4 regions of the Aminobacter sp. MET-1 genome follow, and region 3 is predicted to be linked to each of the others. Evidence: predicted binding sites of a transcription regulator. Region 3 holds the regulator's gene; each other region holds the start of a gene.

Evidence for each region. Region 3 encodes PhoB, which activates phosphate uptake and scavenging genes when phosphate is short. Its sites were predicted from a motif close to TGTCATNNANCTGTCAT; they were not measured.
Region 1: the regulator PhoB is predicted to act here: its motif matches at 3,779-3,795, upstream of phnN (phosphonate metabolism protein/1,5-bisphosphokinase (PRPP-forming) PhnN).
Region 2: the regulator PhoB is predicted to act here: its motif matches at 6,012-6,028, upstream of NDO48_RS23525 (putative 2-aminoethylphosphonate ABC transporter substrate-binding protein).
Region 4: the regulator PhoB is predicted to act here: its motif matches at 4,585-4,601, upstream of NDO48_RS12930 (DUF1045 domain-containing protein).

Annotation. Positions count from the first base shown of each region.
Region 1 is NZ_JAMSHL010000017.1:36,493-44,005, forward strand. Features, by position in the region: gene NDO48_RS21330 (di-heme oxidoredictase family protein) at 1-808, shown strand, start outside; gene NDO48_RS21335 (imelysin family protein) at 808-1,884, shown strand; gene NDO48_RS21340 (DUF1513 domain-containing protein) at 1,943-3,037, shown strand; gene phnN (phosphonate metabolism protein/1,5-bisphosphokinase (PRPP-forming) PhnN) at 3,075-3,704, opposite strand; gene NDO48_RS21350 (peptide chain release factor 3) at 3,882-5,465, opposite strand; gene NDO48_RS21355 (hypothetical protein) at 5,526-6,443, opposite strand; gene NDO48_RS21360 (DNA alkylation repair protein) at 6,574-7,513, opposite strand, start outside.
Region 2 is NZ_JAMSHL010000021.1:24,206-31,718, forward strand. Features, by position in the region: gene NDO48_RS23505 (fumarylacetoacetate hydrolase family protein) at 1-701, shown strand, start outside; gene maiA (maleylacetoacetate isomerase) at 708-1,343, shown strand; gene NDO48_RS23515 (putative 2-aminoethylphosphonate ABC transporter permease subunit) at 1,560-3,572, opposite strand; gene NDO48_RS23520 (putative 2-aminoethylphosphonate ABC transporter ATP-binding protein) at 3,574-4,731, opposite strand; gene NDO48_RS23525 (putative 2-aminoethylphosphonate ABC transporter substrate-binding protein) at 4,806-5,828, opposite strand; gene NDO48_RS23530 (DMT family transporter) at 6,094-6,933, opposite strand; partial or broken gene NDO48_RS23535 (aldehyde dehydrogenase family protein) at 7,094-7,378, opposite strand.
Region 3 is NZ_JAMSHL010000001.1:274,584-282,096, forward strand. Features, by position in the region: gene pstB (phosphate ABC transporter ATP-binding protein PstB) at 1-763, shown strand, start outside; gene phoU (phosphate signaling complex protein PhoU) at 802-1,503, shown strand; gene phoB (phosphate regulon transcriptional regulator PhoB) at 1,601-2,290, shown strand; gene NDO48_RS30530 (GCG_CRPN prefix-to-repeats domain-containing protein) at 2,366-2,668, opposite strand; gene NDO48_RS01405 (ROK family protein) at 2,813-4,066, opposite strand; gene xylF (D-xylose ABC transporter substrate-binding protein) at 4,311-5,351, shown strand; gene NDO48_RS01415 (sugar ABC transporter permease) at 5,499-6,851, shown strand; gene NDO48_RS01420 (ATP-binding cassette domain-containing protein) at 6,872-7,513, shown strand, end outside.
Region 4 is NZ_JAMSHL010000007.1:221,242-228,754, forward strand. Features, by position in the region: gene NDO48_RS12910 (ABC transporter substrate-binding protein) at 1-566, opposite strand, end outside; gene NDO48_RS12915 (NAD(P)/FAD-dependent oxidoreductase) at 675-1,808, opposite strand; gene NDO48_RS12920 (helix-turn-helix domain-containing protein) at 1,925-2,548, shown strand; gene NDO48_RS12925 (alpha-D-ribose 1-methylphosphonate 5-triphosphate diphosphatase) at 2,611-3,747, opposite strand; gene NDO48_RS12930 (DUF1045 domain-containing protein) at 3,749-4,456, opposite strand; gene phnE (phosphonate ABC transporter, permease protein PhnE) at 4,646-6,031, opposite strand; gene phnE (phosphonate ABC transporter, permease protein PhnE) at 6,034-6,981, opposite strand; gene phnD (phosphonate ABC transporter substrate-binding protein) at 7,061-7,513, opposite strand, start outside.

The DNA.
Region 1 (7,513 bases), on a different contig from region 3:
TACGCCGGCGATGATCGGCCTTGGCCTGGTCGAGCAGATCCATCCCGCCGACATCCTCGCCAATGCCGATCCGGACGACAAGAACGGCGACGGCATCTCCGGCAGGGCCTCGATCGTGCGCGACAAGAAGACAGGCGAACTGACGCTTGGGCGCTTCGGCTGGAAGGCGCAGACGCCGACGATCCGCCAGCAGTCGGCAGATGCCTTTGCCGGTGACATCGGCATCTCGACGCCTGAAGTGCCGCACCATTGGGGCGACTGCACCGAAGCCCAGGCCGACTGCCTCGCCATGCCCAACGGCGTACAAGAGCGGCTTGGACCGGTAGAGGCGCCCGATCCGATCATGGATCTCGTCACCTTCTATTCGCAGAACCTCGCCGTGCCCGCCCGCCGCGACATCGACAATCCGCTAGTGCTGCGTGGCAAGCAGATGTTCTACGAGGCTGGCTGCGCCTCGTGCCATATGCCGAAATTCGTCACCCGCCGCGACGCGCCCAACAAGGCGCAGGCCTTCCAGCTGATCTGGCCCTATTCCGACTTCCTGCTGCACGACATGGGCGAGGAGCTGGCCGACGGCCAGCAGGTCGGCGATGCCACGGGGCGCGAATGGCGCACGCCGCCGCTCTGGGGCATAGGCCTGACCCAGACGGTCAACGGCCACACCTTCTTCCTGCATGACGGCCGCGCCCGCAACCTCACCGAAGCCATTCTGTGGCACGGCGGCGAGGGACAGGCGGCACGCGACCGCTTCGCAGCGCTTCCCGCCGATGACCGCAACGCTTTGATCAAATTCCTGGAGTCGCTCTGATGGCCAGATCCGTCCTTGCAGCATCGCTTGCCCTCTTGGTCGCACTGCCCGCTGCCGCCCACGCCAACCAGGCATCGGACAAAGTGATCGCCGACGCCATCGACGGCTTCATCCGCCCCGCCTATGGCCGGCTCGTGGAGGTCACGGCAGCACTCGGAAAGAGCGTCGAGGCGCTTTGCGCCGCACCGTCGGCAGACAATCTTGCGGCGGCGCGTGCGGCCTTCTCCAAGACGACGGTGACCTGGTCGGAAATCGAGATCATCCGCTTCGGCCCGATCACCGAACACAACCGTCTCGAGCGCATGCTGTTCTGGCCGGACCGCAAGGGCACCGGTCTGAAACAGGTGCAGGCCGCCCTGTCCGACAAGGACGAAACAGCAACCGACGCCGCCAAGCTCGGCGACAAGAGCGTGGCGATGCAAGGCCTCGGCGCGCTCGAATTCGTGCTGTTCGGCACCGGTGCCGACGAGCTTGCCGGCACATCGGCCGCCTATCGCTGCGCCTATGGCAAGGCTATCGCCGGCAACATCGGCACGATCGCCACCGACGTCGATGCAGCCTGGCGTGACGACAAAGGTTTTGCCAGCCAGTGGCAGCATCCCGGGCCGCAGAACCCGCTCTACCGCACTGCCTCGGAAGCGGCGACCGCGCTGCTCGAGGTCTATGTCAACGGACTGGAGCTTGTCCGCGATGTGCGCGTTGGTGGTTTCCTTGGCAAGGAGGCTTCCGCCGACAAGCCGAAACAGGCGCTCTACTGGCGCTCGGAAGGTACGACCGCCTCGCTCGGCGGCAACCTCGCAGGCATGAAGGCGCTGTTCGACGCCTCGCATTTCGGTTCGCTTCTGCCTGACGATTCCCAGTGGATCGCCCAGTCGATCGATTTCGAGTTCGCCAATGGCCAGAACGCGGTAGCGGGCATCACCGGCCCTATCGACGCAGCGCTGGCGGATGCCGACAAGCGCGCCAAGCTCACCTATTTCGGCGTCGTCACATCGAGCCTGTCGGAGCTGTTCGGCACCCGTCTGTCGAGCGCGCTCGGGCTGACCGCCGGCTTCTCGTCGCTGGACGGCGACTGAGAGCATGATCCCGAAAAGTGGACGCCGGTTTTCGGACAAGATCATGCTCAAACAAGAACTGCGCACGCCACTCTTCGACCGCCGCGACTTCCTCAAGGCCGCAGGCACGACCTTCCTGATGTCGCTCGCGCCTGCGAAACGCGCGCTGGCGCTCGAAACCGACGCTATGTTCGCCACCGCTTACCAAGCGCGCACCGGCGAGTATGGCGTCGCGGTGATGTCCGAGGCGGGCAAGATCCTGCACAGCGTCGCTTTGCCCGAGCGCGGACATGACGTGACCTTCGATCCCATCTCGCGCAAGTCGGTGGTCTTTGCCCGCCAGCCCGGCACCTTCATGCTGGTCTTCGACCACACCGGCAGGGACCAACCGCTGACCATTCCGAGCATCGCCGGCCGCCATTATTACGGCCATGGCGTGTTCTCGCCCGACGGGGCGCTGCTCTATGTGACCGAGAACGATTTCGACAACGCGGCCGGCATGGTCGGCGTCTATGACGCCCGCGACGGCTTCCGCCGCACCGGCGAATTCCCGACCCATGGCGTCGGCCCGCACGAACTGATCCTGCTCGGCGACGGCAGGACACTTGCCATCTGCAATGGCGGCATCGAGACCCACCCGGATTTTGGTCGCGCCAAACTCAACATCCCGACCATGAAGCCGTCCTTCGTGCTGGTCGACCGCGTATCCGGCGACCTCCTCGAAAAGCACGAATTGCCCGAGAAGCTGCACCAGCTGTCGATCCGGCACATGGACATCGACGCCGAGGGCACCGTCTGGTTCGGCTGCCAGCACGAGGGTCCGGCGAGCGAAAGGCCACTTCTGGTCGGCCGTGCCAGGCGCGGCGAGGAACTTTCCATGCTGGAGATGCCAGACGACATCCTCGGCGGCTTCCGCAACTATATCGGCTCAGTGGCGGCAAACCGCGACGCCGGGCTGGTTGCCGTCTCGTCGCCGGAAGGCAACGCATGGGCGATGATCGAGGCGAAGACCGGCAAGGTGATGGCCAAGAACGATCTGGTCGAGGTCTGCGGGCTTGCGCCCGACCGCGACGGCTTTCTAGCTACAACCGGCGGCGGCCTCATCGTCGCCCCCGACGGCGAGCAGGCAGAGCGTCCAGACTATGTCTGGGACAACCACATGCTGCGCATCTGACTTGCAATAAACGTAAGCAATACCTTACGCAATCAAGTCAGACGAGCCCGGAGACATCCGAATAGGCGACGGCCTTGCGCAGCACGGCGAGGAACTTCTCGCCGGCGATCTCGGGTGAGCCGGAATTGTCGATCTGCACATGGCCCGGGCCGCTGAGGTCGTGCGCCACGGTGCGGGCAAGGCGCGCCAGCACCTCGCCCCGCGATTCCCGTCCGCGTGCGGCGAGCCGCGTCGCGAGAATGTCGGGCGATGCCGATATCTCGACCACAGCGACATTGGCGTAACGGTCGCGCAGCGCCGGAATGATGCCGCGCGAGGTGTTGGCAACGACGACATGGCCGTTGGAAATGGCTTCGTCGACGGCAGCCGGGATGCCGTAGCGCAGGCCGTGCGCCTCCCACGACAGCGCAAAGGCGCCGGCGGCTTCAGCCTCGACGAAGGCAGCGTCTTCAAGCGTGTCATGATCTTCGGTGGCGCCGTCGCTGTTGCGCGTGATGACGCGGCGGGCGAACTCGACATGGTCGTCATCGGTCAGGCGGTCGCGCACATAGGCAATCAGCGTGTCCTTGCCGGCGCCGCTCGGCCCGACCACGGCGACAAACACGCCGTTGCGCACAGGAGAGCCCACCCGGGTCAATTCACGCTCGATCAATGCTGAAACCATCATGCGACGTCATTTCCTCCAAATAGCAGAGCCCCCGCCCTGCCGGCCAGCGCCGGCTAGGGAGTTAAGCGATTTGCATGACGGAATGACGAAAGCCTTGCGACGGAACGGCAACAGGGTGCCGCCGGCCCGCGCGTCGACCCGAAATCAGCTCTATCCCGGAAGGCGCGGGAGCATGGACTACGTGCGGACCTGATAGTCCTTGATCGCGGCGAAACGAATCATCTTCCAGCGCTCGGCCTCGTAGTTGAGCGAGAACTCGTGCTGGGCGAGATAGACCGGATCGTTGTCGAGATCGCGGGCGATGTCGCCGCGATGGCTTTCAACGAAGCGCTGCAGGTCGGCCTTGTCGTCGGCGCTGATCCAGCGGCAAACGGAGAAGCGCGACATCTCGAAGTCGACGGGCAGTGTGTACTCGACGTTGAGACGCTCCTTGAGCACATCGATCTGCAGCGCGCCGACGACGCCGACGATGGCCGGCGAGCCATCTTCGGGCTGGAACAGCTGCACCACGCCTTCCTCGGCCATCTGCTGCAGCGCTTCCTTGAGCTTCTTGGCCTTCATCGCGTCGCCTAGACGGACGCGGCGCAGGATTTCGGGCGCGAAGTTGGGCACGCCTCGGAACAGGATGTCCTCGCCCTCGGTCAGCGTGTCGCCGATGCGCAGCGTGCCGTGGTTGGGGATGCCGACGACGTCGCCGGCATAGGCTTCGTCGGCGGTGATGCGCGAGCGGGCGAAGAAGAACTGCGGCGCCGACAGACTCATCTGCTTGCCGGTGCGCACCAGCTTGGCCTTCATGCCGCGCTTGAGCTCGCCCGAGCAGACGCGGACAAAGGCGATACGGTCGCGGTGATTGGGATCCATGTTGGCCTGGATCTTGAAGACGAACGACGTCATCTTCTCTTCCGTCGCCTCGACCTTGCGAGTGTCGGCTTCCTGGGCGCGCGGCGCCGGACCGAAATCGCCCAGAGCCTCGATCAGGTCGCGGACGCCGAAATTCCTGAGCGCCGAGCCGAAATAGACAGGCGTCAGATGGCCTTCGCGGAAGGCCTGGAGGTCGAACGGCCGGCAGGCCTCGCGCGCCAGCTCCAGCTCCTCGATGAAGGCTGGGCGGTCGTTGTCGGGCAGAAGGCCGGCGGCGCGGTTGGAATCCGGGCCATGCACCGGCGTCCGCTCCTTCTCATCGTCGCCGTGGCGCACGGCGTTCTCGGCGAGGTGGTAGGTGCCGGAGAAGGTCTTGCCCTGGCCGATCGGCCAGGTGATCGGAGCGGTGTCGAGCGCCAGCTTCTCTTCGATCTCGTCGAGGATCTCGAAGGTGTTGCGGGCCTCGCGGTCCATCTTGTTGACGAAGGTAATGATCGGGATGTCGCGCAGGCGGCAGACCTCGAACAGCTTCAGCGTGCGTGGCTCGATACCCTTGGCGGCGTCGATGACCATGACCGCGCTGTCGACAGCCGACAGCGTGCGATAGGTGTCGTCGGCGAAGTCCTCGTGGCCGGGCGTGTCGAGCAGGTTGAAGACGTTGTCGCCATATTCGAAGGTCATCACCGAGGTGACGACCGAGATGCCGCGCTCACGCTCGATCTTCATCCAGTCCGAGCGCGTCTGGATCTTGTCCTTCTTGGCCTTGACCTCGCCGGCGAGCTGGATCGCGCCGCCGAACAGCAGCAGCTTTTCGGTCAGCGTCGTCTTGCCGGCGTCAGGGTGCGCGATGATCGCGAAAGTACGGCGGCGCGCCACCGCCTTTTCGATGTCTTCAGCCATTTTCAGGAATCCATGTGATGCGCCGGCTTCTAGCAGCCGATGCCGCGCCTGTCCACGACGCTACAGCGTGGCCAGCAACTCGCCATAGGTCGGCGCCAACGCCCTGAGCGCTTTGGCAGCCCTGATGTCGTCGCCGACGACAAGCGAATGCTGCAGCGAGCCGATCAACCGCGCCTGCATGGCCGCCACGCTCGCCGCGTCCTTGTGGCCGATGCGTTCCAGGCAGGTGGCGGCATCGTTGGCGCGGCGGGCGCCGACACGGACGGCGAAGTGGATCATGTGGCCGCGCAGGCCGTTGTCGCAACCCGGTTCGATCATGTCGGCCAGCCGCTCGGCTGCTGCTCCATTGCCAACGCTGCCCTCGGGCATGTCACCCGCATCTGACATGGACAGCCAGCGCCGCGCCGCCGGCAGCGACGCTTCGATCGTCTCGGCTTCGGTCAGCACGGCGAGCTGGCGGAAGCGGGTGCGCATGGTGAAGGCCGTGCCATAGGTCAGCGTCGCCGCCTTCCAGGCCGCCATGAAGTCGGCCACGGGCAGCTCGGCATAAGGATAGCCCTGAGGATCGTGCATCAGCACCCGCCCATCCTCGAGCGCCAGGACGACGACATAGTGGTCGGCCTCGATCGGGCCACGCATGCCGGGCTGGTGCCTCAGATGCCCCATCTCCACCGGACCGATCCACACCGGGCCGTCGGCCAGTGCTGCCCGCAGCCGGGCAAGCGCCTCGTCCTCATCGCCGCCGCTCGACACTTCGGTGGTCCAGCCAAGTGCCGCAAGCGCGTCGGCAAAGCCCTTCTCGGGATCCCAGCCATAAGGATCGAAGAAAGGCATCAAACCGCCGATCAGCTGCATGCCGAACGGGCTCGACGTGGCGAATTCGACGACCGCAGGAGACGGCGCCGCCGCGCCGAACATCATAGCGAAGGAGTTCGCATAGCAATAAGGGCCGGAGCCCACATAATTGAAGCCGGTCATTTCGCATCCTCGATGAAAATACACGCCAAGCGACTTCGCTCACGCGCTTCATCCATCGATGGCTGTTTTCAGCCGAATTCGCAAGCCTTTGAATTTATATATAAATTCGGCCTCCGACTTGAGACCCGGCTTATCCGCGCAGGTCAAAACCGCCCTCGGCGACCGTCTCGCCATTGACAATCAGCTCGACGCGATGGTGGCCGGGATAATGCTTGCGGGTGGTGAAGTCGCGGACTGCCTGGCTGATCTCCAGCTCCTTGCGGCCCGTCGGCGGCAGGGTGATCTCCTTCAGCTTGAACACCTTCTTCGAGGTGCCTCCGGCCTTCTTCACATAGTGGACGGCATAATCGACCACCAGCTGCTGCGGCTCGGCGGCGGTCGAGACGATGCATGTCTTCAGCGCGATGCGGCCGCCGAGTGCGATCGACGCCGGCGTCACCGCGAATGCCTGGACATCGACCTTGGGCTTGCCGGTGGTGCCGATCAGCTCCAGCGCCCTTGGATCGCCCTTCTTGATCAGCGTCCGCAAGGCATGGCGCACGATCCAGGCGGTGTTCCTGTCGTTCATGTCCCAGCGCGCCAGCCGCTCGACCAGCAGGCCGGCATTGTCCTTGGAGATGTCGTTGAGGTGGTTCGCCACCGACTTGCGCACATAAAGGCTCGGATCGTTCTTCAGCGCCTCGAGGATCGGCACGGTCGGCGACGGGTCGGAGATCAGGTTCTTCAGCTGGAACGACCAAGGCAGGCGCGGACGCGACCCTTCGCTGGCGAGGCGGCGCACATGCTCGTTGCCGTCGAGCGCCCAGCCGCGCATGACCTTGAGGGTACGGCCAAAATCGTCAGCGAGGAAATGGCGGATCGCGAACTCGGCCGAACCGAAGCGGGTGAAATAATGCAGCGCCTCCATCGAGCGCTCGAAATGCGCCCTGCCATAAAGCGCGACGAATTCAGCCAGCACGATCGACGCAAAGCCATGGCCGATGCGCGGCGCGAGCTCGCCGAGCAACTCGACCGAGCGGGCAAAATTGTCGGGCAGCGCGCCGTGCAGGGCTTCGGCCGTCTGCCGCAGC
Region 2 (7,513 bases), on a different contig from region 3:
TCTGGACCGATCCCTTGATGTATCAGGGCGGCTCGGATTCGTTCCTAGGCCCGCGCGACCCTGTCGTCATGGCCGACGAGGCCTGGGGCATCGACCTCGAAGGCGAGGTGGCGGTCATCGTCGATGACGTGCCGATGGGCGCCAGCCGCGACGAGGCTCATGCCGCCATCCGCCTGATCCTGCTGGTCAACGACGTGTCGCTGCGCGGCCTGATTCCGGCCGAACTCGCCAAGGGTTTCGGCTTCTTCCAGTCCAAACCCTCGACTGCATTCTCGCCCGTTGCGGTGTCGCCCGACGAGCTTGGCGAGGCCTGGTACGGGGGCAAGCTGCATCTGCCGCTGCTGGTTTCGCTCAACGGCCAGCCGTTCGGACGGGCCGACGCCGGCGTCGACATGACTTTCGATTTCGCAACGCTCGTCGCGCATGCGGCGAAGACCCGACCGCTGGTCGCCGGCACGATCATTGGCTCGGGCACGGTGTCCAACAAGCTTGACGGTGGCCCCGGCAAGGCGATTTCCGAGGGTGGGGCGGGCTATTCCTGCATCGCCGAAATCCGGACCATCGAGACCATCCAGCACGGTCAGCCGACGACGCCGTTCCTGAAGTTCGGCGACCAGGTCCGTATCGAGATGCACGACCGCTCGGGGCACTCGATCTTCGGGGCCATCGAGCAGACCGTCGAGAAATACGAGAAGGCGTGAGCCATCATGAGCGAGACCGTCCTGTTCGATTATTGGCGTTCGTCGGCGAGTTATCGCGTGCGCATCGCCCTCAACATGCTGGGGCAGGATTTTCGGCCCGTGTCGGTCGACCTGCTGGCGAAGAGCCAGAAATCATCGGAGCATCTGGCACGCAATCCGCAAGGGCTGGTGCCGGTGCTCGACATCGACGGCCACGCCTTCACCCAGTCGCTGGCGATCATCGAATATCTCGACGAAACCCGTCATGCCGGCTTCCTGCCGTCCGATCCGCTCGGCCGCCAGCGCGTGCGCCAGCTCGCCTATGCGATCGCCATGGAAATCCACCCAGTCTGCAACACCGGTGTGATCGCCGAACTGATGCGGCTCGCGCCTGACCCCGAGGCGGCGCGCGATGCCTGGATGCAGAAGTTCATCGGCGACGGCATGGCCGCCTTCGAAAGGCTGCTCGACAACCCGACGACTGGCACGTTCTGCCACGGCGATGTGCCAGGCATGGCAGACTTCTGCCTTGTGCCGCAGGTCTACAACGCCCGGCGCTGGAACGTCGACATTTCGGGCCTGAGGCGGGTGCTGGAGATATCGGCGCGATGCGAGGCGCTCGAGGCGTTTGCAAAGGCGCATCCGGATAGGGTCAAGGGCTGAGGGCGGCTGGTTGCGAGACTACCCCCACCCCTAATCCCTCCCCATCAGCGAGAGGGGGATTTTGGGACCGTGCCGCGCTCAGTCTCCCAAAAACAGATTGAAGCCATCCAGAAAGGGCAGTTCGCTGCCGAGTTGTTTGCGCATCCAGTATGGCGCAGACCGGATTCCCTCCCCTTTGTGGGGAGGGGCTAGAGGTGGGGTGTTGTCGAGCTGCAGCTACCTCGCCCGCCAGGCCTGCGTTCGCTTGATCAGTACCTTTGACAGGAACAGGTGGATCAGTCGGGCTGCGATGTTGGTGTAGAAGATCATCATCGCCATGGCTGCGGCCGGGGCCACGTCACCGGCGTCGTCCATGTTGAGCACCGCCACCGAGGCCAGCATCGTGTCTTTCGAATAGAGGAACACCACCGCCGACACCGTCGTCATGGCGTTGACGAACAGGTAGATCGAGATGTCGAGGATGGCAGGCAGGCAGACCGGCACGGTGACGCGAGCAAACAGCTTGTAGAAGGGCTGCTTGAGCGAGGCCGCAACCGGCTCGAACTCCTGGTCGATCTGCTTGAGTGCTGTCAGAGCGGTCAGGTGCCCCACCGTGTAGAAGTGGGTGATCGTGCACACGACCAGGATGGTCATGGTGCCGTAGAGCGCGTGCAGCGGGTTGGCGGGGTCGTTGAAGAAGAAGATGTAGGCAAGGCCCAGCACCATGCCCGGCACGGCCATTGGCAGCATGGCTAGGAACTGGAACGCCGTGCGGCCGCTGCTGAATCCGTCGGTTTTTTCGACCATGTAGGCGCCGACGAAGATGATGACCGTGCCGATGATTGCCGTCAGCGCCGCCAACCGGATCGAGTTGTAATAGGAACCCCAGCCGCCGCCGTCCATGCGATCGAAGGCGAAGTGCTTGAAGCCGAGGCTGAGATCGTAGGGCCAGAGCTTGACCAGTGCGGCGAACTGGCTGGTGGCCATGATGCCGAGGATGAAGACGGCGATCAGCGAGCACCAGGCGAGACACAGCGCGTCGAAGCCACTGTTAGCCTTGGGTTGATAGGGCACCGAACGCGCCGACAGCAGCGCCACCTGCTTCTTCGTCACCATGCGGTCGACGATGAAGGCGGCGATTGCCGGCACGAGCAGGATGACCGAGACGACCGCACCCATCTCGAAATTCTGCTGGCCGATGACCTGCTTGTAGATGTCGACGGCCAGCACATTGTATTGGCCGCCGATGACCTTGGGCAGGCCGAAATCGGTGATGACGAGGGTGAAGACGACGAAGGCTGCCGAGATCAGGCCGTAGCGCGCGCCGGGAATGGTGACCGTCCAGAAGGTGCGCCAACGGCTGGCGCGTAGCGACGCGGCGGCCTCGTAATGGCGCTGGTCGGAGATGGCCAAAGCCGTCGAGATGATGATCATCGCATGCGGGAAGGCAAAGAAGATCGAGCCGACGACGATGCCGAGCGGGCCGTAGATCGAGGCCCCCATCAACAGGTCCTTGAGCATGCCCTGATTGCCGAACAGATAGATCAGCGCGATGCCGGGCAAGAGCGACGGCACCAGGATAGGCACCATGGCGACGAGCTTAAACGCATCCTTGAAGCGCATGCAGCTGCGGTTCAGCGCATAGGCGAAGCCGAAAGCAAGGCCAACGGTGATGATCGTGCTGACGAGCGCGATGAAGACCGAGTTTTCGATCGAGCGGAACAGCGTCGGCGTCGAGAAGTAGGCGGCATAGTTTTCGAGCCCCAGCGCCCGCGACGGTCGCAGCATCACGCGGCGGAAATCGTTGGAGGTGAGCTCCTGCCATTCCGTGCCGGACTGCGGCTTGAGGCCGACCAGATAGGTTGCATCCGATGTGGTGCCGCGGATCTTGTACTTCACCGGGCTGCGGAAGCTGAAGTCGGGAAAGAAGCTCGTCGCCTGCAAGCGCCCGTCCGAGTTGGTGGCGAGCTTGGCCAGTGGCACCGCGTTGAGCTTCTCATTCAGCGCAGCAGCCGTGATGGGTTCGCCCCAATTGCCGTCCTTGTCGCTGACCTGGAACTCGAACCTGGCGAGGTCGAAGCTGTAGGTCGAGAATGACTTCGACAGCATGATGGCGAGCGGGGCTGCCAGCGCAACCACCAGATAGAGCGCGATCACGACCATCAGGCCGCGCTTGATCAGCTGGTCGCTGTCGAGCCTCAGCTTGAGCGTGCGGCCGACCGGCAGGGCGGTGTCGATTGCCATCGCCATGTCAGGCGCCCCTGGGATAGATCAGCAGCCGCTCGGCCGGCAGCTCGACGGTCAGCACCCCACCCTGCGCCAGCGACAGGCGCCGCGCGGCGTTGATGGAGAAGTCGGCGATCAGCGTTTCGTTGCCGAGCGCATGACCGTGCAGCCGCGTGCGCCAGAACGAACCCAGGAACTCCATCTCGCTGATGGTGACGTCGATCGCGTTGGCGGCGGCACCGTTGGCGAGAGAGCCGGCGGCATGGGGAATGACGTCCTCGGGCCGGATCGCCGCGATGACGGGCGCGCCGTCGTCGAAGCCGTTCTGCGCGCAGCTGAAAGTGGCAGCGCCGAAGCCGACGGCGCCCCTGGCTGCCTTGGCCTCGAATTTGTTGGCCTCGCCGATGAAGTCGGCGACGAACAGCGTCGCCGGATGGCGATAGATTTCGGTCGGAGTGCCGATCTGCTCGATGACGCCGTGGTTCATCACCACGATGCGGTCGGCCATCGACAGCGCCTCTTCCTGGTCGTGAGTAACCATGACGGTGGTGACGCCGAGCTTGCGCTGCAGCTCCTTGATCTCATGGCGCAGATGCGTGCGCACCTTGGCGTCGAGCGCCGACAGCGGCTCGTCGAGCAAAAGCAGGCCGGGCGAAATGGCAATGGCGCGGGCAAGCGCGATGCGCTGCTGCTGACCGCCGGAAAGCTGGGCCGGGTATTTATTGCCCTGGTGGGGAAGGCCGACAAGCTTGAGCAGTTCGGCCACCCGCTGTTCGATCTCGGCACGCGGGCGCTTGGTGTTTTCGAGACCGAAGGCGATATTCTTGGCGATCGTCAGGTTGGGGAACAGCGCATAGGACTGGAAGACGATGCCATAGTCGCGCTGCGACGGCGGCAGGGTGGAGACGTCGCGTCCGCCCTGATGGATCGAGCCGCGCGTCTGCAGGTCCAGGCCGGCGATGGCACGCAAAAGAGTTGTCTTGCCGCAGCCCGACGGGCCAAGGAAGCAGATGAACTCGCCCTCGCTGATGTCGAGCGAAATGTCCTTCAGCGCATGGAATTCGCCGAAGGCTTTCCAGACGTTTGCGATCTTGAGATAGGCTGGCTGCTTCAGGCTGGCGGCGGTCATGGCGCTCACTTCAGTCGGAATTCGCGGCTGCCCGGCGAGGGTTTCGTGTCTCATCGTAACCATCCGGCTTGGGGGCAAGGATACGGGCGCGGCACAAGGCGGCGCCCGTCTGTCGAGGTGGCGAAAGATCAGCTCTTCGGCTCGGACTTCGAGTCGTAGCGCTTGGTCCATTCCTCAAGGATGGCGTTGCGGTGGTTGGCCGCCCATTCGAAGTCGTTCTTGATCATCCTGGCTTCGATGTCGGCGGGCAGGTGCGGCACCGGCTTGGCGACACCGGGCATGGCGACAACCGCATAGCCGACATTGTACATCTCGTTGGCCTTCTTGGAGACCGACCAGTCGAGCAGCGTCTTTGCGGCTTCTTCCTTGGACGTGCCGGCGACGATCGCGGACGCTTCCATGTCCCAGCCGATGCCTTCCTCGGGGATGATGATGTCGATGGGCGCGCCTTCGGCCTTCGACTTGGCGGCGCGGAACTCGAAGGAGATGCCGATCACCGTCTCGCCGGCGGCCGCCATCTTGCAGGGCTTGGAGCCGGAATGGGTGTAGGCGGCGACGTTCTGGTGCAGGCCGTCCATATAGGCCCAGCCATCCTTCTCGCCGAACAGCTGCAGCCAGCTCGACACGTCGAGATATCCGGTGCCCGACGACGCCGGGTTCGGCATCACCACATGGCCCTTGTATTCAGGCTTGGCGAGGTCCTTCCAGCTTTTCGGCGCGGTCAGGCCGAGCTTCTGGCCTTCGACGGTGTTGAAGCAGATCGAGGCGGCCCAGGCATCCATGCCGACCCAGCTCGGCGGGCTGTCGCTGTCGACGAAATTGGGCTTCAGCTGGTCGGCGCCCTTGGGCGCATAGGCCTCCAGCATGCCCTCGGACTTGAGAACCAGAAGCGAGGTCGCGGCAAGACCCCAGACCACGTCGGCCTGCGGATTGTCCTTCTCGGCGAGCAGCTTGGCGGTGATGACGCCGGTGGAGTCGCGGATGAAGTTCAGCTTGATGTCGGGGTGGTCCTGGTTGAACGTCTCGGCATAACGCTTGAGGTCTTCAGCCTCGATCGCCGTGTAGACCGTAAGCTCCGTCTCCGCCCAGGCCGCCGATGACATTAGCATCGTAGCGAGGGCGGCAAGCGCGAAGGATTTCTTCTGGTTCATTGAAATGAGCTCCCATTTGAATCGCTTAGGCACGTTCTGATTGGGAGAGGTCTTGCCGGGTCGCGTGTTGCGCTTGTACCCGTTTGTGCCTCGTCCATGGTCGATAGTGGGAACGAGGGGTCAATAAGTAAAATCTATTCTTTTTATGATCTGGTAGGCTGAGCTTATGCGATGCACAGGGTTGCGACAGGCATGTGACAAGGCTGCCGCTTGTTTGTGCAGCAGCGCAAAATCCACGACAAAGATGAGATAGCAGATCTGGAACTCAGCCGGAGAAGGCGAGCGCGATGACCCCGCAGGCGACGATGACAGCCGAGACGATTCGGGCTCGCCAGGGTCTTTCGCCGAAAATGAACAGGCCGATGAGGGCGGCGATGATGACGCTCGATTCACGCACGGCGGAGACCGCGCCCAGAGGCGCGATGGTCTTGGCGTAGATGACGAGACCATAGGCCGAGACGGCACCCAGGCCGCCGATGAGGCCGAGCCCGACCGTGCGCAGATCGATGGTGTGGGTCTTCCCGCGCCGGCGGAACAGCACGAACAGCGTCACCGGGAATTCGAGCAGGAACAACCAACCCATATAGCCGAACGGGCTGTCGGAGAGGCGCACGCCGATGCCGTCGATAACCGAATAGGAAGCGATCAGCACGCCGTTGAGCGCGGCGGCACCGACTGCCCTTGGATCGGCATGCGCCGCACCGCGCTGGAAGGCAAGGAAGGCGATGCCGAAAGTGATCGCACCGAGCCCGGCCCAGCCGAGCGGCGGCAGTGTTTCGCCGATCATCACATAGGCGCCGAAGGCCACCAGCGCCGGAGCCAGTCCACGCGCGATGGGATAGACCTGGCTAAGATCGCCCAGCCGGTAGGATTGGAACAGGAAGACGTAATAGCCGTAGTGAATGACGGTCGACAGGAAGATGTAGATCCAACTCGCATGCGATGGCGGCGTGGCGAAGAATACCAGCACAAGCCCAAGCGTGGCATGGGTGGCGGACACCGCCGCCAGGACGACGGCGCGGTCAGTTGCCGCCTTGACGACCGCATTCCAGCTCGCATGCAGGAAGGCTGCCACCAGCACGATGGTAAGGGCGAAGCCGGACATGGTTCAGGCTTTCGGCGACGTCAGGGGAAGCGGCGGGATGGGCAGCGTTCCGGTCGAATGCGACCGGGCAATAGGCAACAGCATTTCCCCTCCAAGCAAATGAGGGAGCGCATGCGCTCCCTCATCCACACTCATCTGATTTGCCGGCTCAAGACAAGGCTCAGGCCCGCAGCAAAGAGAAGGTCTTGACGTTGGTGAAGCTTTTCATCGCTTCGATGACACCTTCCTTGTAGCCATTGCCCGAGTCCTTGATCCCGCCAAATGGCGACATCTCGATGCGATATCCCGGGACTTCTCAGATATTCACCGTGCCGACCTGCAGGTCGGCGATGCATGTCTGCATGCGGCGGAAATCGTTGGTGCAGACAGCTGAGGAGAGGCCGAAGGCGGTGGAGTTGGACGGCGAGATCAGCTCGTCGTCATTGTCCGGGGCGCGCATGATCGGGCCATCGCGAGATCGGGTGCCTTGGCGAGGTCGTCGTCGGACAGGTGGATGGGGATGATCAGCGGATCATTGCCGCCGAGGTCCAGCACATGGCGCTTCTAGCCGGCGGTGCGGGTGTGCTGGCGGCGTCGATAA
Region 3 (7,513 bases):
GAACGAAATCATCAAGATGCGCGGCGACAAGGTGACCGTGCACTACGGCGAGAAGCAGGCGCTCTTCGGCGTGGACCTCGACGTCCGCCAGAACCAGGTGACGGCGCTGATCGGCCCGTCGGGCTGCGGCAAGTCGACCTTCCTGCGCTGCCTCAACCGCATGAACGACACGATCGACGCAGCCCGCGTCGGCGGCAAGATCACGCTCGACAGCGAGGACATCTACGATCCCAAGATCGACGTGGTCGAACTGCGTGCCCGCGTCGGCATGGTGTTCCAGAAGCCGAACCCGTTCCCGAAGTCGATCTACGAGAATGTCGCCTACGGCCCGCGCATCCATGGCCTCGCCAGGTCGAAGGCCGATCTCGACAAGATCGTCGAGCAGAGTTTGCACAAGGCGGCGCTTTGGAACGAGGTGAAGGATCGCCTGCACGAGCCGGGCACCGGTCTGTCGGGTGGCCAGCAGCAGCGCCTGTGCATTGCCCGCGCCATTGCGGTTTCGCCCGAGGTCATCCTGATGGACGAGCCATGTTCGGCACTCGATCCGATCGCCACCGCCAAGGTGGAGGAACTGATCGACGAATTGCGCGAGAACTACACCATCGTCATCGTCACCCACTCGATGCAGCAGGCGGCGCGCGTGTCGCAGCGGACGGCGATGTTCCACCTCGGCTACCTCGTTGAGGAGGGGCCGACGGACAAGATGTTCACCAATCCAGACGACAAGCGGACGCAGGACTACATCACCGGCCGCTTCGGCTGAGTGATCGTCGCGTACAGTAAGCAGACGAGGAAACGATCATGGGCGATCATACAGTCCGGTCCTTCGACGAAGAACTCAAGCATGTCGACCAGCTCATCCGCGACATGGGCGATCTCGCCGGTTCGATGGTCGCGGGCGCCATCCGGGCATTGCTGTCGTCCGACCAGGCGATGGCCCAGAACGTGATCGCCGACGACGCGATCATGGACGCCAAGCAGCGTGAGCTCGACAACGCAGCCATCACGCTGATCGCCAAGCGCCAGCCGATGGCGCAGGATCTGCGCGCCGTGGTCGGCGCCATCCGCATGGCTGGCGATCTCGAGCGCATCGGCGATCTTGCCAAGAACATAGCCAAGCGCGTCGGCGCCGTCGGCCAGATGCCGACGCCGCGCAACCTGGCGCACTCGATCGATGCCATGTCGCAGCTGGTGCTGGGACAGGTGCGTGGCGTGGTCGACCTCTATGTGGCGCGTCAGCCGGAAGGCCTGAAAGGCCTGCGCATCGACGACCAGAAGATCGACATCCAGTACAATGCCGTGTTCCGCGAACTCCTGACCTACATGATGGAAGATCCGCGCAACATCACGGCCTGCACCCATCTGCTGTTCTGCGCCAAGAACCTCGAACGCATCGGCGACCATGTGACCAATATCGCCGAGAACGCCTATTTCGTGGTGACCGGCGAGCAGCTTCCGCTCAATCGGCCCAAGGTCGACGAAACCACGACGGTTTCGAACTGAGAACTTCCGCACCGCATGCGTTTGGCGCGGGGGCGCTGCATAGGTTAAACCAGCGCATGGTCCTGATCGGGCCGTGCGCAAGGACAAGGTACAGGCGATGATCGCTCCAAAGGTCATGGTCGTTGAAGACGAAGAGCCGCTGGGCGTGCTGCTTCGCTACAATCTCGAATCCGAAGGCTATCAGGTCGAGGTCGTCACCCGTGGCGACGAGGCCGAAATCCGTCTGCAGGAAAACGTTCCCGACCTGCTGGTGCTCGACTGGATGGTGCCCGCATTGTCCGGCATCGAGCTGTGCCGCAGGCTGAGGATGCGCCCGGAGACCGAGCGGCTGCCGATCATCATGCTGACGGCACGCGGCGAGGAAAGCGACCGGGTGCGCGGGTTGTCGACCGGTGCCGACGACTATCTGGTGAAGCCGTTCTCGACGCCTGAGTTCATGGCGCGGGTGAAGGCTCTGCTGCGCAGGGCCAAGCCCGAGGTGCTGTCGTCCATCCTCAAGGTCGGCGACATCCTGCTCGACCGCGAGTCGCACCGGGTCTACCGCAAGAAGAGCGAGATCAAGCTCGGGCCGACAGAGTTCCGCCTGCTCGAGTTCATGATGCGGCATCCGGGCCGCGTGTTCTCGCGCAGCCAGTTGCTCGACAATGTCTGGGGCGAGACGATCTATATCGACGAACGCACCGTGGACGTGCATGTCGGGCGCCTGCGCAAGGCGGTCAACAACGGCCGCATGCCCGACGTGATCCGCACCATCCGCGGTGCCGGCTACGCCATCCGCGAGGATTAGGCGCCCGGCCGGCGAGACAGTTAAATTTGGCTCGCCGGCTTATCGAACATGATCAGACGTTCGCGCAGCGGGCGGTCAGCGCCATCCGCCATATGGCAACCGCCCGTGATACGGCGTATTGCGGCAATGGCCGTATGGGCCGCGCCAATAGCCCGGAGGGCACCCGTAAGCGTGACGTGCACGGTGTACGACACGCCCATAGCGGCATCCGCCATATGGCCCTCGCCAGCCTCCCGCCCCGCAGCCCTGGGCAATGGGAATGACCATTGCCGAATCTCCCGCGACAAGCGGCATGGGGTTCGGGGTGGCTGATGCTGAAAACGATGAGGCACACAAAAGGCCTACGCCGGCCAGGATGTTACGCAGCAGACTGGTCATCGCAACGTCTCCGAAACGGACGACACGTCGGTTCCAGGGTTGGTTCCGCCTCTTTGCCAGGCTGGGCCTTTCAAGGGCGGTCGCGGACTGTCGTCTAGCACGGCAGTATGGTCGCGGCGATCGTCTTAATTGCGACGGCCGAAATCAAATGTCCTTGAGCGGAATGTCTGCCTCGGCCCGCCGCGGCACCGAGCCCGCCGCAAAGACTTCCTCGTCGACATAGAGCAGGGCGCGCATGGTGCAGCCTTCGCGGATCAGGGGGACCTCGTTCGGCTCGGTGTCGAAAGAGATCGCCTTGGAGTGCGTGCCGCCGGCCGTCTTGGCGATGGCCGAGCGCACATACGGCTCCATGATGTCGAAGGCGGTGGCGCCGACACCGACGAAGGCGAGGGGGGCGGGGTCGAACAGCGCGAACATCGAGCCGAGGCCGAAACCGATTGCCTCGCCCGCCTTGCGGAAGGCCTCGCGCTCGGGGCCGTCATGGTCGCGCGCGGCGTCGGCGAGCGCCTTGATGTCCTCGTCGGAGAGGTCGGCCAGCGGCTCGGCGTTTTCGTCGCCGAGCCGGGCGTTGCGCCAGATCGCATAATTGCCGGCATAGGCCTCGATGCAGCCGCGGCGGCCGCAGCGGCACAACGCTCCGTCGGGGCGGTGGACCATATGGCCGAACTCGGCGCCCGACGATTGCGTGCCGGTGAACAACTCGCCCTTGATGACCAGGCCCATGCCAATGCCGTGGGAAAGCAGGATGGCGATAAAGTCGTCGCGATAGCGCGCCGGGTCGCGCCAGTGCAGGGCCTCGGCGATCATGTTGCAGTCGTTTTCGACGGTCACCGTCACACCGAATTCGCGCTCGAGCCTGTCGGCGAACTGGATGTCGTCATGTGGGGTAATCGGCGACCACAGGAGCTTGCGGGCGCCGGCATCCGTGGTGCCCTGGATGGCCAGCGCGATGCGCAGTACTGACGCTTGCGGGCGCCCGCTGCGCGCGATGACCTGACGCACGATGGCGACGCATTCGTCGACCAGCGCCTTGGCGGGCAGTCGCTGGGTGACCAGCCGTCGGGTCTCCTCGACGATCTGGTTGCCGGCATAGTCGATGACCGAAGCCGACAGGTGGTTGAGCGACAGGACGACGGCAACAACCGAGGCGGCGTCGGCTTCGAGCGCCAGGCCCACCTGGGGCCGGCCGCGCTTCATCGGCGACTGTTCGCCACCCTTGGCCTCGGCAAGGATGCCTTCGGCTATGAGGTCGGAGGATATGGTCGAGATGGTCGAGTGGCTGAGCCCGGTGACGGCCGCGATCTCGGTGCGCGAGGGCTGGCTTGCTCGCCGGACTGCCGATATAACCATGGCGCGGTTGCGCCGTCTCAGATCGTCGTGACGTATGCCGACCGACATGTGTGCGTCTTCCTCCCGGTGGAACGCTGCCTTTCTTAAGGGGCAGTCGCCAGCGCATTCTTATCCTGCCAGAGCCGGCGCAAATTGTCTTTATTTATTTCGGCGCTCGAAAAAATTAGCAAGGCATGGTGAAACCATGTTGACAGCCGACAATGGCTGAGTCACTATTTTTTCGAGGCTCGAAAAAATGAGCTTCTCCAAGGGCTACCGCAGAAGCGCGCCCGTTGGGCGCAGGGAGGAAACTATGAGGAAATTTACAACCGCCATTCTGGCGGGTGTCGCCATGTCGATGTCGCTTGCGGCAGTCGCCGAGGCGAAGGACAAGGTTATCGGCGTTTCGTGGTCGAACTTCCAGGAAGAGCGCTGGAAGACCGACGAAGCTGCCATGAAGGCGGCCATCGAGGCCGCCGGCGACAAGTACATCTCGGCTGATGCCCAGTCGTCGCCGGCCAAGCAGCTCACCGACGTCGAAAGCCTGATCTCGCAGGGCGCCAACGCCCTGATCATCCTGGCGCAGGACGCTTCGGCCATCGGCCCGGCCGTCGACAAGGCGGTCGCCGAGGGTATCCCTGTCGTCGGCTACGATCGCCTGATCGAGAACAAGGACGCCTTCTACCTGACCTTCGACAACAAGGAAGTCGGTCGCCTGCAGGCCAAGGGCGTGTTCGCCGCCAAGCCTGAAGGCAACTACGTCTTCATCAAGGGCAGCGGTGCCGATCCGAACGCCGACTTCCTGTTCGCCGGCCAGATGGAAGTGCTGAAGGAAGCCATCGACGGCGGCAAGATCAAGAATGTCGGCGAGGCCTATACCGACGGCTGGCTGCCGGCCAATGCCCAGAAGAATATGGAGCAGTTCCTGACCGCCAACGACAACAAGGTCGACGCGGTGGTGGCATCGAACGACGGCACCGCCGGCGGCGCGATCGCAGCCCTCCAGGCACAGGGTCTTGCCGGCTCGGTGCCGGTCTCGGGCCAGGACGGCGATCATGCCGCTCTCAACCGCATCGCACTCGGCACCCAGACCGTGTCGGTGTGGAAGGATGCGCGCGAACTCGGCAAGAACGCGGCTGAAATCGCCTCGCAGCTTGCCGACGGCAAGAAGATGGAAGAGGTTGCCAACGTCACCAAGTTCAAGACGCCCGGCGGCCTCGAGCTGAACTCGGTGTTCCTGACGCCGGTTGCGATCACCAAGGACAACCTCAACGTCGTCATCGATGCCGGCTGGGTTGGCAAGGACGTCGTTTGCCAGGGCGTGGCCGCCGGTTCGGTCGCTGCCTGCAACTAACACCTATCAGACCTGTTCGGTCGAACGCCGCGGCCCCGATGGAGCCGCGGCGTTTTTCAAAAAGCGCCCGCTTCATGACATGGCGGATTGCCCCTATCATGCGCACACCGGCTGCCGCGGAGACGGCCACCCGGTTGGGAGGTAGCAATGACAGACACGACTTCCAACGCGCCGGCTGACCGCGCGCGAACGACCGAGCTCAGCCTGGTCGGACGCTTTCTCAAAGCGACTGAGATCGACACCCGCATGCTTGGCATGATCGGCGCGCTGCTGCTGATCTGGGTGGGGCTGCAGGTGATTTCGAGCCTGCGCCTGGGCGTCAATCCGTTCGATTTCGACAGCCGCACCTTCCTCACCTTCCGCAACCTGTGGAACCTGTCGGTTCAGGCTTCCGCTGTGGCCATCATGGCCACCGGCATGGTTCTGGTCATCGTCATGCGCAACATCGACCTGTCGGTCGGCTCGGCCGAAGGCCTGATCGGCATGGTGATGGGCTTCGCCCAGGTGCATTTCCTGGTAAAGGCCGTCGGTCTCGAACTCGGCAATCCGTGGATCTGGGCGCTCGCGCTCCTCATCGGCATCGCGCTCGGCCTTGTGATCGGCGCGCTCCAGGGGTTTGTCATCGCCTATATGGAGGTTCCCGCCTTCATCGTGACGCTGGGCGGACTGCTGATCTGGCGCGGCGCTGCCTGGTGGGTCACGTCAGGCCAGACGATCGCTCCGCTCGATGCGAACTTCCAGCTCATGGGCGGCGGTCCGCAGGGGGCCATCGGCGCGACGTGGAGCTGGATCATCGGCCTTGTCGCGTGCCTTGCCGTGATCCTCGCGCTGATGAACGGCCGCCAGCAACGCAAGCGTTTCAAGTTCCCGTTACGACCGCTCTGGGCCGAGGCATTTCTCGGCGCCGTCACCTGCGGCGTGATCATGGGCGCGGTGTGGATTGCCAATTCTTATCCCTGGCCCGTCGGGATCGTGCGCAAATATGCCGAGACCAACGGCATCGCCATCCCCGAAGGCGGGCTGTTCATCGCCCATGGCATTGCCATTCCCGTGCTGATCGCGGTGGCGGTGGGCATCATCATGACCTTTGTCACCAATCGCACCCGCTTCGGCCGCTATGTCTTTGCCATCGGCGGCAATCCTGAAGCTGCCAATCTTGCCGGTATCAACACGCGCTGGATCACCATGAAGGTGTTCATGATCATGGGCGTCCTGGCTGCAATCAGCGCCGCGGTCTCCAGCGCCCGCCTGAACTCGGCGACCAATTCGCTGGGCACGCTGGATGAGCTCCTGGTGATCGCTGCGGCTGTCATCGGCGGCACCTCGCTGGCCGGCGGTTCCGGCACGGTTGCAGGTGCCATGCTGGGCGCGCTGCTGATGCAGTCGCTGCAGTCGGGCATGGTGCTGCTCAACATCGACTCGCCGCTGCAGAACATCGTCGTCGGCATGGTGCTGGTCGTGGCCGTGTGGCTCGACACGCTCTATCGCAAGCGCGTCTAACGAAATCGGGAACCAAGATCATGGAACAGACCCGTATCCCGCTCGTCGACCTCAAGAACATCTCCATCGCCTTCGGCGGCATCCGCGCCGTCGACGATGCCTCGGTCGATCTTTATCCCGGCGAGGTGGTTGCTCTTCTCGGCCACAATGGCGCCGGCAAGTCGACGCTGATCAAGATCCTGTCGGGCGCCTACAAGCGCGACGGCGGCGCGATCTTCGTCAATGGCGAGGAGGCACAGATCGCCAATCCGCGCGACGCCAAGAAATACGGCATCGAGACGATCTACCAGACGCTGGCGCTGGCCGACAATGTCGACGCCGCCGCCAACCTTTTCCTCGGTCGCGAGATCATGACCGCCTACGGCACGCTCGACGACGTCGCCATGGAGGCCGAGGCGCGCAAGGTGATGGGCCGGCTCAACCCACGCTTCCAGCGTTTCAAGGAGCCGGTGAGCAAATTGTCGGGCGGCCAGCGCCAGTCGGTGGCGATCGCACGCGCCATCCTGTTCAACGCGCGCATCCTGATTATGGACGAGCCGACGGCGGCACTGGGGCCTCAGGAGACGGCGCAGGTCGGCGAACTGGTCAAGCAGCTGAAGGCCGAGGGGATCGGTATCTTCCTGATCAGCCATGACATCCATGATGTGTTCGATCTCGCCGAC
Region 4 (7,513 bases), on a different contig from region 3:
TTTTCGGTCTGTTCGAGCGACAGGATGGAGAGGTAGTCGAGCGCTATGCCTGCGAGGAAGGTGACGTTCGCCTCGTTCAGTGTGAAGCGCACCGTGTAGTCGTCGACCTTCTCGATGTTTGCGATCATCGAGCCCATGCCGAGACCGTTGAAGTACTCGTAGGTGCCGTTTGCCAGCTTGTGGTACGGATTGTTGGCGTCGCGCTGGCGGTTAAAGGTGTAGAGCACGTCGTCGGCGTTGAAGTCGCGGGTCGGGGTGAAAGTCTCGTTGAAGTGGAACTTCACGCCCTTGCGCAGATGGAAGGTGTAGACCTTGCCGTCTTCCGACACGTCCCATTTCTCTGCCAGCGCGGGCCCGACTTCAGTGGTGCCCGGCTTGAACTCGACGAGGCGATTGAAGATCGTCTTGGCTGCGGCGTCCATGGTCGAGTCCGCCACCGTCAGCATCGGGTTGAAAGTTTCGGGGCTCGCCTCCGAGCAGTAGACCAGCGTCTTGGCATAGGCCTGGCCGGCGAAAAGGATGGTCGAGGCGACAAGCGCCGTACGCAAAATACCCAAGGATTTCATCGCGGAGTTTCCTGATGGTGTTTCAAGTTGACGTAACCGCGCGGTGGTTCTCCTCCCCCGCGCCAACCGATTGCGGAATGGATCGTGTCAAACCTCGTGGCGTTTCCGCTACGCATGAGGTGCCTGCAGGAACCGCTCCGGCGACAAGGCGCCGTAGCTGATGCCGAGATCGGCCAGGTCGGCGGGGATGGGCTCGCCGTGCATCAGCGACGACGACAGCCGTGCCAGCGTCAGCGATACCTGGAAGCCGTAGCCGCCCTGGCCTCCGAGCCAGAAGAAGCCGGGCAGGCGCGGATCGAAGCCGGCCACCGGGCTGCGGTCGGGCGAGAAGGTGCGCAAGCCGGCCCAGGGCGTCTGCGGGCGGCCGACGGCCAGTCCTGTGGCTTCCTCGATGTTGTAGGCGGCGGTGGCGATGTCGATGTCCTCTGGATAGGCATCGCAAGGCTCGGTGTCGGTCTCGTCGGCAAGCGAGCCGATCAGCCGTCCGGCGTCCGGCTTGAAATAGAAGCGTTCGTGCAGGTCGACCACCAGCGGCCATTTGCGGGCGTCGATGCCTTCGGGCGGGTCGAACAGGAAGGCGGTGCGGCGCTTGGGCTTGAAGCCGAGGCCTGACAGTCCCGAACGTTCGGCAATGACGTCGACCCAGGCGCCCGCGGCGTTGACGACGATGTCGGCCTCATGGATGCCTGACGCGGTGACGACGCGGAAGCCATCAGGCGTGCGCTTGATTTCGAGCACGTCCGCGCCGGTGACGATCCTGCCGCCGGCTGCCTTGAGGGCCGTGGCCTGGGCCTGCACCATCTTGCCGGTGTCGATGTCCTTGGCGTCGGGCTCGAACACGCCGCCGCAGGTGAGCTCGGGGGCAATGGCGGGAACGAGCGCGCTGACCTCGGCGGGGCTCAGCCGGCGCACGCTCGGCACCAGGGCGCGTTGCTCCTCGGCCATCCGGTCGATGGTCTCGCCATCGTCGGGGCCGCCGAAATGCACGGCGCCGCGGTCGTGCTCGACAAAGCCGCCGTCGATGATCGCCTGGCGGCTTGCGACCGACAGCGCCCGCACCAGCGCATTGCCGTAGGTCTCGGAAAACAGCGCCGCGGAGCGTCCGCTGGCGTGGTAGCCGAGCTGGGTTTCGCGTTCGATCACCGTGACTTCGGCCCATCGCTGCACGCAGGCAGCGAGGGAGAGGCCGGCGATGCCGCCGCCGATGACGATGACTTTTTTGGCTTGGGAGTCTGACTGCATAGCCATTCGTAAAATCAATTTCCGATACGGTCAATATTTAGCGTATAGGAAAATTCTTGGTGATTGTTGCGATGGCTGTGGAGTTGGAATAGCTAAGGCAGATGATGGAGACGTCCATGTCGGAACAGCCCAATCTCGGCGACTGCCTTCGAAGCCTCAGAAAACAGCATGGTTGGACGCTGCAGGATGTCAGTCACCTGACCGGCGTTGCGGTTTCGACCCTGTCCAAGGTCGAGAACGACCAGATGTCGCTGAGCTATGACAAGCTGCTGCAGATATGCAGCGGGCTGGGCATCCATGTGACCGAGTTGCTGAGTGGAGCAGTCCGGCAACCAATGGCGCGCACGCGCCGCTCGGTCACATCAAAGGCCAACACGCTGCGCCAGCTGACCCGCAACTACGACTATTATTACCTCGCCACCGATCTGGTGAAAAAGCGCATGGTGCCGATCCTGGCCAATGCCAGGGCACGTACACTCGAAGAATTCGGGCCACTGACCCGCCACGCCGGCGAAGAGTTCCTGATCGTGCTCAAGGGCGAGATCGAGCTCCACACCGACCAGTATGCGCCGCTCCGGCTCAAGGAAGGCGAGAGTGTCTACATCGACTCGACCATGGGCCATGCCTATCTGTCGGTGGGCGAGGGCGATGCCGAGATGCTGTGCATCTGCTCGGGCGAGGAGCCCGACATGGAAAAGACGCTGATCGGCCTCAACGACGTCGAAGCGCTGGGCTCGTAGGCGAAAACGCAGCGCATCCGGGCGGATGCACTGCGTCTTGTTCGTTGAACGGCAGCTGAAAATCAGGCGACGCGGCGGCCTTCGCGCCAGACGGTGCGGACCACAGGCACATGCTCGTCGACGCGGACGCGCACCAGGTCGGCGCGGCGGCCGGCCTCGATCACGCCGCGGTCGGTGAGGCCCACCGCATCGGCCGGATTCTTGGACACCATGGCGACCGCCTGCGGCAGCGAGATGCCCTCGACGACTTCGCCGAGGAAGAAGGCCGACTGGATCAGGCTGAAGGGGATGTAATCCGACGACAGGATGTCGAGCAGGCCCTGCTCGGCGAGCGTGCGGGCCGAGACGTTGCCCGAATGCGAGGCGCCGCGCATGACGTTGGGCGCGCCCATCAGCACGCCGAGGCCGGCGCCCTTCGAAGCATTGGCTGCCTCGAGCGTGGTCGGGAACTCGGCGACGCGGATACCCTGCGCGATCGCCTCGTCGACATGGGCGGAGGTGGCGTCGTCATGGCTCGCCAGAACGATGCCGCGCGCATGGCAGGCTGCCGAGATGGCATTGCGGTTGGGTGACGAATTGCGGGCCGAATCACCCATGCGCTTGTCGCAGAACGCCTGGAATTCGACGTCGTTGAGCTTCAGCTTGCGCTGGTAGTAGTAGGCGTAGGTCTCGAGATCGACGAACTGGCGCTGGCCCGGTGCATGGTCCATCAGCGAGGCGAGCCTGACGCGGTCGTCGCCGTCGAAATGGGCGAAGCCGGCGAGGCAGTCGGCAGCGGAGACTTCGCAGCGCAGGTGGATGAAGTGGTCGGCGCGGACGCGATCGGCGCGCACGCTGTCTTCGATGGCGTCGGCCAGCTTGCGCATGTCGGCCGCTCCCATCTCCGCATCCTCGTCCATGCCGACGCGCAGCGCGTCGAAGACAGTGGTGATGCCGGCGGTCGCCACCTGGGCGTCATGGGCGAGCACCGAGGCGATCGGATTCCAGCGCACGCGCGGGCGCGGCGCGTAATGGCCTTCGAGGTGATCGGTGTGCAGCTCGACAAGGCCCGGGATGACGAAATCGCCGCCCATGTCCTCGCCGATGGCGCTTGGGCCGGTCGAGATTTCGGCGATCTTGCCGTCGCGGACGACGATGGAGCCGTCGATCACCTCGTCGGCGAGCACGATGCGGGCGTTTTTCAGTACAAGGTCGGTCATCTCAGGCGGTCTTTCTCTCGGCTTGCTTGCCCAGGGCGTGGTAGCTCAGCACCTCGAAGGGGGCGCCGGCGGTCGGCTCGACGAAGATGGCGAGCCCGGCGACGGGCACCGGCTTGTCGAGCACGTTGCCCAGGCATTGTTCGATGGCGGCACGGACGCGTGGAGCCTCTTCGGCGGCGACGCGGCCGGTCATGGTCATGTGAAAACGGAAGGCGTCGAAGACGTATGGATAGCCCCACTGGCTGAGATAACGGCATTCCTGGGGCGTCAACGCATCGGGGTTGCGGCGGGCAAGCTCGGCGTCGGACAGCGGCGCGCGGTGCGGTTCGAAGGCTTTTACCACTTCCGCTGCGAAATCGTTCAGTTCGGGCAACTGCTCTTCCGGGACGAGGGCGAAGAAGCCGTCGATCTGGGTGAGCTTCAGGCGCGGAATGTCGAAGGGTTCGGTGCCGGCGGAAAAGGCGTCGACCGCATCGACCAGCGCCTTTTCGCTGACGCCGTCGGCAAGCCGGAACGGCGCCTTCAGCGTGGCGTGGAAGCCGTAGCGGCGCGCGGCGGCGGTGTGGAACGCAACCTCGGCGGCCGACAATTCGCCATGCGCCTTTGCGGGAATCGCCGCGCCTCCAAACGCATCGCGTCCGAGCCAGCCAGCTGCGATACGGCACAGCGGATCGTCATGCTCGGGCGTGAAATAGATGGCGTAGCGCATGGCGCGATTTCCTCCTGCCCATTTCGCTCGAAATGGGCTGAACCTTATTGTTGGAGCATGATCTGATGCGAAAACCGTCCCCATTTTTCGGGATCATGCTCTCGACGACAGCCCGATAGATGATTTGCGTGACAGTTTGACGAAGTAGTGGCCGACTTTCGCAGTTTTGCAAAGGCCGGCCACAGATGTTCAGTGGCTGGCCTTGGTGCCGATCAGCCGCTGGCGCAATGCGGTGGAAATATTGTCGAAGATGAACACGACCACCAGAATCAGCAGCACCATGTAGGCGACGTTCTCCCAGTCGGAGTTGGTGCGCATGGCCTCCCACAGCTTGAGGCCGATGCCGCCGGCGCCGACGGCGCCAATGATGGTGGCCGAGCGCGTGTTCGATTCCCAGAAATAGAGCGACTGGCTGACCAGCACCGGCAGCACCTGGGGCACCACGCCATAGCGCTGGACCGAGGCGGGCGAGGCGCCGACCGAGCGCATGCCTTCGCGCTGCTTGTCGTCGATGTTTTCCAGCGCCTCGGAGTAGAGCTTGCCGAAGGTACCGGTATCGGTGACGAAGATGGCCGAGATGCCGGCGATGGGGCCGGGGCCGAAGGCGCGGGTGAAAAACAGCGCCCAGATCAGCATGTCGACCGAGCGCAGGAAGTCGAAGAAGCGCTTGGTCACCTGATTGACGAGGCTGTTGCGGGTGATGTTGCGGGCCGCCATGAAGGCGAGGGGGAAGGCGAGCAGGCTTGCAAACAGCGTGCCGACGAAGGCCATGACGATGGTCTGGGCAAGCTTCAGCCAGACATCGCCATGCTGCCATTCCGAGTTGTTGACTATGTTGTCCCAGGCGAGCGCGGCGTTCGACATCTTGGGATCGATGCGGTCATTCGACATGACCAGCGACCAGACTTCACCCGTCGACTTGCCCCAGAAGGGCGAGTTGGCGTCGAAGAAGAAGTTTTCCCAGCCGAGGAAGCGGTGGCGGATCTTGACGTCGTCGGCGTCGATCTGGACGCTGCCGGTAAAGCCGAAATCGGCGACGATCTTTGCGCCCGGCGTCTTCTGGACGGCCCATGAGGGCAGGGTGCCGGTGACGGTGATGCTCTGAAGCGGCACCACGGCCACGTCGAGCGTTTCGCCGCCATGGCTGACCACGATACGCTCAGGCGCGATGTCGATTGCCGTGCCGGAGCCGATATGGGCAACGACGCGGTCGGCAGGCGCCTTGTTGCCTGTCACGGTGGCGCTGGCAGGTTGGGTGATGTCGAGCCAGTCGGGGTGGCGGTCGGCGCGGTAGGACGAGAAGCGCGGATAGCTGACGTCGAGGCGATCAGGACGGAAGGTGACCTGCGGCCGCACCTCGTAGCTGACCCAGTCGGCCAGATAAGTGCCGGCGATGCCCCAGTTGCCGCCGGCAAGCACCGCGCCGACGGCGAAAAACCACCAGGCGAAGACGAGATAGGCGACGATGCCCGCGCCCACGGCCCAGCCGATCAAGCTCTTGCGCCAGGAACCCGAGAAGACGCCGGGATGACGGTCGGCGATTGCCTGCATTTCGGTCATGGAAAGGGTGGTCATGATTATTCTCCGCGACCGAAGGCGAAGGCCTGTTCGCCGACCAGCTTCTTGCGCAGCCAGGCCGAGAACTGGTCGACCGCAACGATGGTGCAGAACAGGAGGATGATGATGGCGATGGTCTTGGCTTCGTGGTTGCGGCTGATCGACAGGCGCAGCGCCTCGCCGATGCCGCCGCCGCCGACAGCGCCGATGATGGTCGAGGCGCGGACGTTGATCTCGAGGCGCAGCAGGCCATAGCTGAGGAAGTTGGGCATCACCTGCGGCACGATGCCGAACCAGACGCGCTCGGGCCAGTTGCCGCCGACGGCGCGCAAACCTTCATCAGCCTTCATGTCGGCGTTCTCGACCACTTCGAAGAACAGCTTTCCCAACGCGCCGATGGTGTGCAGGGACACTGCGATGATCGCCGGGATCGCGCCCATCGAAAGCACCGCCAGGAAGAAGCCGGCAATGACGATCTCGGGAAATGCGCGGAGGATTTCGAGGAAGCGGCGGACGAAGAAACGCAGCCAGCGCTGGGTGACGAGGTTGGACGCGGCCAGGAAGCAGAGCAGGAAGCCGAAAGCGAAGCCGATCAGCGTCGAGACCAGCGCGATGTTGATCGTCTCCAGCATCTTGTAGACGTATTCGGGCAGGTAGAACGAGCCGAACAGGTACATCCGGCCATCGGGGTAATCGAACTTCAGGCTGCCGTCGGCATAGGGCGAGGGCAGGTCGAACATGGCGCGCCAGACTTCGAAGCCGTCGCGCGGGATCAACTGGTCGACGAAATCGAACAGATGCGGCAGCCGGTCGAGGAATTTGCCGGCATTGGACTCGTTCGCAAACCACAGCGAGCCGGAAAGGGCGAGGAACAGCAGGATGAGGCCGCCGATGGTGTGCAGGCGGCGACGGCTGGCGAGCTCGCGCCAGTGGCGCTCGACCGCGAGGCCGGCTTCCGTGAGTGGCATTGTCATGGGGTTCCGTCCGATTCCGGATAAAAAGGGACGCGCCGCGAGACCTCGCGGCGCGTCCGTGTTGCCTTGTGGCTTAGCTGCCGATCTGCGCCTTGCGGGCGTCGATCACGGGCTGGTAGAACTCGGGGGTGACTTCGGTGAAGCCCTTGAAGTCGCCGCCCTGAATGGCCGAGAAGCAGGCCGGATCGGTCTGCGGCAGCTTCATCATGTAGTCCTTGAACTTGGTCTTGACGTCGGCGTCGAGCGAGGTGCGAACGACGATCGGGCCGTTCGGGATCAGCGGTGACTTCCAGACTTCGACCAGGTCGTCCATGTCGAGGATGCCCTTGTCGACCATCTTCTTCAGGTTGCCCGAGGTGTAGCCATCCTTGAATTCGCCGACGCCCGAGCCGAAGGTCGTGCCGGCATCGAAGGTGCCCTTGAGCACTTCGAGGACGAGGTTCTCATGGCCGCCGCCGAAGCCGGTCTCGGCGAAGTAGTCCTTCACGGCGACGCCGCCGAGGTCCTTGGGCAGCGAGGTGACGGG